DNA from 2 places in the Thalassotalea psychrophila genome. Region 1 is predicted to be linked to the other one. Evidence: riboswitches for the same ligand, from Rfam matches in the RefSeq annotation. Region 1 holds a riboswitch; the other holds the start of a gene.
What was found. Region 1 has a riboswitch for thiamine pyrophosphate ahead of thiC (phosphomethylpyrimidine synthase ThiC). Riboswitches for the same ligand answer to the same signal wherever they lie in the genome.

Region 1 (3,436 bases):
AAATTTCACTACCGGTGCTTTTAAATTCAACCGATTTTTCAGCCATGCCTTGTTCAAGTTCAGCTTTATTAAAGGTGACTGTTTCATCAAGCATTTTAATGGTGATTAGCTCATTCCGTTCAAGCTTTGCTGCATAGTCACGAACATCTTGGCTAATTTTCATCGAGCAGAATTTTGGCCCGCACATAGAGCAAAAATGGGCGACTTTACCAGATTCTTGCGGCAAGGTTTCATCGTGATATTCTCGAGCTCTGTCTGGATCTAAACCCAAATTAAACTGGTCTACCCATCTAAATTCAAACCGAGCTTTTGACAATGCATTGTCACGAATTTGGGCGCCGGGGTGACCTTTAGCTAAATCACCAGCATGGGCGGCAATTTTATAAGTAATTAAGCCTTCTTTAACATCTTCTTTATTAGGTAAACCTAAATGCTCTTTTGGCGTAACATAACAAAGCATTGCACAGCCATACCAACCAATATTGGCTGCACCTATGCCAGAGGTTATGTGATCATATCCCGGAGCAATATCAGTCGTTAGAGGGCCTAGCGTATAAAATGGCGCTTCGCCGCAATGCTCAATTTGTTCTTCCATATTGGTTTTGATCATATGCAGAGGTACATGACCAGGGCCTTCGATGATCACTTGTACATCATGTTGCCAAGCAATTTTAGTCAACTCGCCTAACGTGCGTAATTCACTAAACTGAGCTTCATCATTGGCATCTTGAATTGAGCCAGGACGTAAACCGTCACCTAAAGAGAAAGACACATCATAACGCTTACATATCTCACAAATTTCTTCAAAATGGGTATACAAAAAATTCTCTTGATGATGAGCCAAACACCATTTAGCCATAATCGAGCCGCCACGAGACACAATGCCAGTTAAGCGCTTAGCCGTCATTGGCACATATCGTAATAAAACCCCAGCGTGTATCGTGAAATAATCAACACCTTGCTCTGCTTGTTCAATAAGGGTGTCGCGAAATACTTCCCAAGTTAAGTCTTCGGCAATACCGTTTACTTTTTCTAACGCTTGGTAAATAGGCACGGTACCAATAGGGACAGGGGAGTTACGAATGATCCATTCGCGGGTTTCATGGATGTAACGCCCCGTAGATAAGTCCATTACTGTGTCTGCCCCCCATTTGGTTGACCAAACAAGTTTTTCTACTTCTTCTTCAATAGATGAAGAAACCGCTGAATTACCAATATTAGCATTAACTTTAATTAAAAAATTACGGCCAATGATCATTGGCTCTGCTTCAGGGTGATTAATGTTGGCTGGAATAATAGCACGACCCCTGGCAACTTCTTCGCGAACAAACTCAGCAGTGATTTGTTCGGGTATTTGTGCGCCAAACCCCTGACCTTTATGTTGCTGTAGCAATACTTCATCGGAAAGTGAAGCTAGTTTTAAGTTTTCTCGTATAGCAATGTATTCCATTTCCGGGGTTATAATACCTTTGCGTGCATAATGCATCTGGGTAACGTTTTTGCCTGTTTTAGCTCGTTTTACTTTAGGTAAACTCTCAAACCTGATGTGGTCTAGGCCTTCGTCAGACAGGCGCTGCTGACTATAACCAGATGAAGCATTGGATAGCTCTTCGGTATCATTACGTTGATTTATCCAAGCTGCTCGTAATTTTGGCAAACCTTTATGCACATCAATACTGATATCTGGGTCTGTAAAAGGTCCTGACGTATCATAAACAGGGATACTTTCATTAGGCTCCAGAATTGGATTTTCTTCACTGCCTCCAACAAAGGTGTCTGCCACGGCTATCTCGCGCATGCCAACTTTAATTGGATGAATATCACCGTTGATGTATATCTTTTTGCTGTTGGGAAATGAAAGTTTATTTAAATCAGATAAAAACAGCTCAGCCGATTGACGGCGTTCACGACGAGTAGGTTTGTTCATTTAAAAAGCCTTTTGTATAAATATTAGTTATTACCAAGTCACGATAATTATTGGAATTGGTATTACAAAAGACGGAGTGTAGAAAGGTAAGAATGTAGAGATAGAATAGACATTTTAGGGTGAATTCTATATTTCGCTCCCCTTGTTTCCTTCGCAGGTGTTAACCTGAACAGGTTCTACGGATCCCGCAAATGCGATCTCAGCTAAATAACCAGTGGTTACTTTGGCACTCCGACAAGAAGTTTGATTATAACGATTCGTTCTAAAAAATAAAGGGGCAGCTGGTATTTTGTTATAATATTTATTAACGTTGTTATAAATGATTTATATATCAAATGAATGTAGGCATTTTAAGAGCGTACATTTGTTGATCCCCTGAGTGTTATCAACAAATGCAGTTTGACTTATGTTAGTTACCGAGTTTGAATGGCTTGTTGCAATATATTAAGTATTTGTTCGCTTTGCTCTAAGTTAACGCAAGCATCGGTAATACTTTGGCCATACACAAGTTCCTGCTCAGCAATGACTTTTTGGTTGCCTTCTACTAAGAAGCTTTCAATCATCACACCAAATACCCCAGTAGAACCAGCTTTAATTTGTTCAGCTAAATCTAGGGCAACATTTACTTGTTTACGGTGATCTTTATCACTATTACCGTGACTACAATCAATCATAATACTAGGTGTTAGGTTTGCGTCATTAAGCTTTCCACAAGCACTGTTTACATCATCTAAAGAGTAATTTGGAACTTTGCCACCACGTAATATTATATGGGCAAATGGATTACCTGTAGTGCGATAAATACACATTTGTCCAGTTTTATCCGGAGAATATAAAACGTGTGGCACACTAGATGCCTGAATAGCATCAATAGCAATTTTTACGTTACCATCAGTACCATTTTTAAAACCAACTGGACAAGAAAGTGCTGACGCTAATTCGCGATGAACTTGTGATTCGGTAGTACGAGCTCCTATAGCACCCCAGCTAATTAGATCCGAGATATATTGACCCGTAACCATATCTAAAAATTCAGTGGCAGTAGGTAAGCCAATATCATTAATTTGCATTAATAAATTACGTGCTAGGTGCAAGCCTTTCTCTACATTGAACGATTTATCTAAGTCAGGATCACTTATCAAACCTTTCCAGCCAACCGTAGTACGAGGTTTTTCAAAATAGACACGCATAACAATGTATAAATCATCTATATATTGTTCATGTAAAACTTTAAGTTTTTCAGCATAGTCTAAAGCTGCGCTAGTATCGTGTATTGAACATGGACCAATTATAACTAATAAACGCTTATCTTTACCGCTGATAATGTTTTCAATGGTGTTTCTTGAATCGATTATGTGTTGGGCGTTTTTATCAGACAAGGGTATATCACGAGCAAGTTGTGCAGGTGATACTAAATGGTCGATTAGTGAGGTACGAAACTCATCAGTTCTAATAGTCATGTAAAGTCTTTTTTATAATGCTTAAACTGGCGCTAATATAGGTAAAAAC
Region 2 (3,436 bases), 180 kb from region 1:
ATATTTGCATAACTTTCTCAATGTGAAGAAGTAAGCGCTAAAGCAACTTACTTCATTAAACGAAGACGATTAACCGATTATAACCGCCCTGCTAAACTTATTAAGATTAAAATTGATAATCTAATGTAACACCAAACTCAGCCGGTGCAGCTAACTGATAATATCCCTTTGCAGTATAGCTATCGCGAGGATCATTACCAAAATAAAAACCACGGGTCTGATAATCTTTATCTGTAATGTTGCGGCCCCACAGCTTAACTTGCCAGCTGTCTTGGAAATAGGTGATTGATGCATTTACTAAATCAATGGCATCAGATTTTTCTTCATGAGTATCTGAAAAGAAATATTCATCTTTACCATCTACATTCACATTCACTAACCATTGATCATTCACATAGTAATTAACACCTACATTGTATTGATATTTTGGCGCATGAGCTTGTTCTCGACCGGATAAGTCATCACCATTACCATTAATAAAATCTACGTATTCAGAATCTAATAAACCAAACGCGCCATACACTTCAAAAGAGTCGCTTATATTCCAAGCAGCATCAATTTCAATACCTTGGTTAGTGCCTTCAGCCGCGTTATCTAAGTAAGTAATAAATTCTTCACTACCGTCTGGACGTTTGTTGGCTGCATAGGTGCTAACTTGCATGTCAGTTCTATCCATATAAAATATTGCAAAACGAGCGTAAGCATCACCATCTAGATAGTTTTGTTTTAAGCCTAATTCGTAATTCATTACATATTCAGGTTCGAATTCACGATTTTCATCGCTTAAACTTCCCGTTGAATTAACCCCGCCGGCTTTAAATCCGCGGTTAACCGAGCCATACACTAAGCTATCATCTGTTGCTTCATAAGCTAAAACAACTTTACCGCCTACCATAGAATCGGAAGGCTCAAACGACGTACCTTCTGAATTACTATAATCAGCATCTCTGTCTTCAAAACGAATACCGGTTGTTAAAGTTAAATTATTTGAAAGTTTACTGTCTAGCTGAACAAAACCAGCAATAGTAGTAGCTTCAAATTCTGATAAATAATCACCATCATTGTAGGTATATTGACGCAGTAAATCTTCATCTTCAGTTTTGTGATAAATTCCAGCAACCCAAGATGTTGTATTGGCAAGTATTTGATGATCGGGTTTTGAAACTAATCTAAGCTCTTGTGTCGATGTCGTTTTTTCTCGAAAATAATGATCTGTTGAAGAGTAATCTCCCCAAGGGCAATCATTTTCTAGACATAGTTCAGCATTACTCCAATCCTCATCATAACCATAGTCAAGATCTGAATCGGCATAACTGACTATTGTGACTACATCGAAAGTGTTTAAACCACTATAAGTAGCTTTTACACTCGTAGCTACGGTCTCTTGAGTATCGAACCCTGGCTGATCAGATAAGGTTTCGCGGTTATTATCTAAAGAAAACGCGTCATAGCCATTATCAAAATCTAAATAGAATAATGACATATCGATTATTAAATCGTTTGTTGGTTTGTATTGAAGTTTAGTTCGGACAGTTAATTCGTCTTTATTATTGGTATCTTCTTTATCCAAATAAGTATTTTCAATAAATCCATCACTTTGAAATTGTTCTATAGCAAAGCGATACCCAAGTTTATCGGTTGCAGGGCCTGATAACATCAGACCTAATGATGAAGAATTATAATTACCCGCCATTACTTTAACAGAGCCTTCAAAGTCTTGAGCCGGATCAAAGGTAGTAATATTAATGACACCAGCCATTGCACTTGCGCCAAATTTAGTTCCCTGAGGGCCCCTAAAAATTTCTACTTGCTTAACGTCATATAATGACGTTGCACTACCAATTCCGGTGAAATCTACTTCATCAATTATGACACCAACCGATGGGTTAATTGGCTCTTTAAACTGACTACGTTCACCTATACCACGAATTTGATAATAACGGGCACGACTTGAACCACTGGAAAAATTCACATTGGGTGTAGCTAGGACAATTTCTTCAAGGTTTTGCGCGTTACGCAGGGCTATATCATCATTATTAACGACTGATAAAGACGATGCCGTTTTTTGCAAGTTTTGTTCACGAAAATCGCCGACTACTTGAATAACTTCAAGGTCTTTGTCTAATTCAGCTTCAGTCGTTGTTTGGGCAAGTACAGTTGTTGGAATTAAAGCCAATGTAATAGCAGTAGCTAAAGATGATTTAGTAGCTTTAAAAGCGTTTTGAAGATTCATTACAGATCTCATATTAATTTTATAATGGAGATCCGGCACAAAGAAGGAAATATAGAAAATTGTGAAGCTACACAAAAACAAGCCCCTTGTTTTCTTAACCATCCCTACGCCGGTATTATCCGGTTCAGGTTCAAAGGGTTTGCTTTTACAATAGTTAATTGTGAAGTGCATCTCAGTTGTCATTCATATTAAATAACAACACCCCCTGGCTCGGTGCGAATAGTACCAAGTTTTTAGACTTTGTAAATACTTGTAACTATAATTATTTGAACTTTTGCTCTACACATATTGTGATATCTACTTACAAGAACACATAAGCCAGATAAATATCTGGCTTATTAACAGAGTGTTCTATTAAATTAATTTAAACCGATAGCATTGGTCCTAATCGTTTCCCGCCAAGCAAATGCATATGAATATGATAAACCTCTTGCCCACCATGATTATTGCAATTCATAATTAATCGATAACCATCTTCACTAATGCCCTCTTCAAGCGCTAGTTTTTTAGCTACGGTGATCATTCTTCCAAGCGTTAATTCATCTTCTTCTTCGACATCATTAGTCGTTGGAATAAGTTTGTTAGGAATAATTAAAATATGACTAGGAGCTTTTGGAGAAATATCACGAAAAGCAGTCACCAAATCATCTTGATACAACAAAGGTGTTGGAATTTCTTGACGAATTATTTTTGAAAATATGGTTTCTTCATTCATTACAATTCCTTTATTGGGCTGGCAAAACAGGAGCTTTAAAACTTACTAGCATGGCATTAACCAATTCTTGTATTTTAGCTTGTTTTTCTTCAACAGGTATCTTGGTTTTCTTAATCGCTTTAGACACGACAGAGCGCCAAACTGACTTTCCTTCTGCAGGATCGACAAAATCAATAATAATGGTACCTTCAACATAATCTTTAATTTCAACCTGTTGTACAGGAGCTATACCACCGTATCCATAATGGCCTCTACAGCGCCAACATTGATAAAAGCCAGTGTTGTAGGTTCTAAGTTGAGTTTTATCCTTAGTAACTAACTGGAAACGTACTTGCATATCAGCGTCAGTTTTATCAGCTTCAATCATACCTTTTTGTTTTAGCGTATTGCTTATCGCCTTAATTAAACGATCATTGTCTAAACTGCTTAAATTACGGTTAAGAGTTTTTGACGCTTGCTGGTTTGCTTCAAAATCATCTAAAACAACA

Region 2: another riboswitch for thiamine pyrophosphate. It lies ahead of RGQ13_RS09950 (TonB-dependent receptor); the one in region 1 lies ahead of thiC (phosphomethylpyrimidine synthase ThiC).

What each region holds. Positions count from the first base shown of each region.
Region 1 covers NZ_CP134145.1:2,627,154-2,630,589, reverse strand. Annotated here, with positions in the region: gene thiC (phosphomethylpyrimidine synthase ThiC) at 1-1,927, opposite strand, end outside; TPP riboswitch at 2,057-2,171, opposite strand; gene RGQ13_RS10710 (3-deoxy-7-phosphoheptulonate synthase) at 2,341-3,387, opposite strand.
Region 2 covers NZ_CP134145.1:2,446,884-2,450,319, reverse strand. Annotated here, with positions in the region: gene RGQ13_RS09955 (hypothetical protein) at 1-10, opposite strand, end outside; gene RGQ13_RS09950 (TonB-dependent receptor) at 107-2,233, opposite strand; TPP riboswitch at 2,318-2,449, opposite strand; gene hinT (purine nucleoside phosphoramidase) at 2,598-2,948, opposite strand; gene RGQ13_RS09940 (DUF4136 domain-containing protein) at 2,959-3,436, opposite strand, start outside.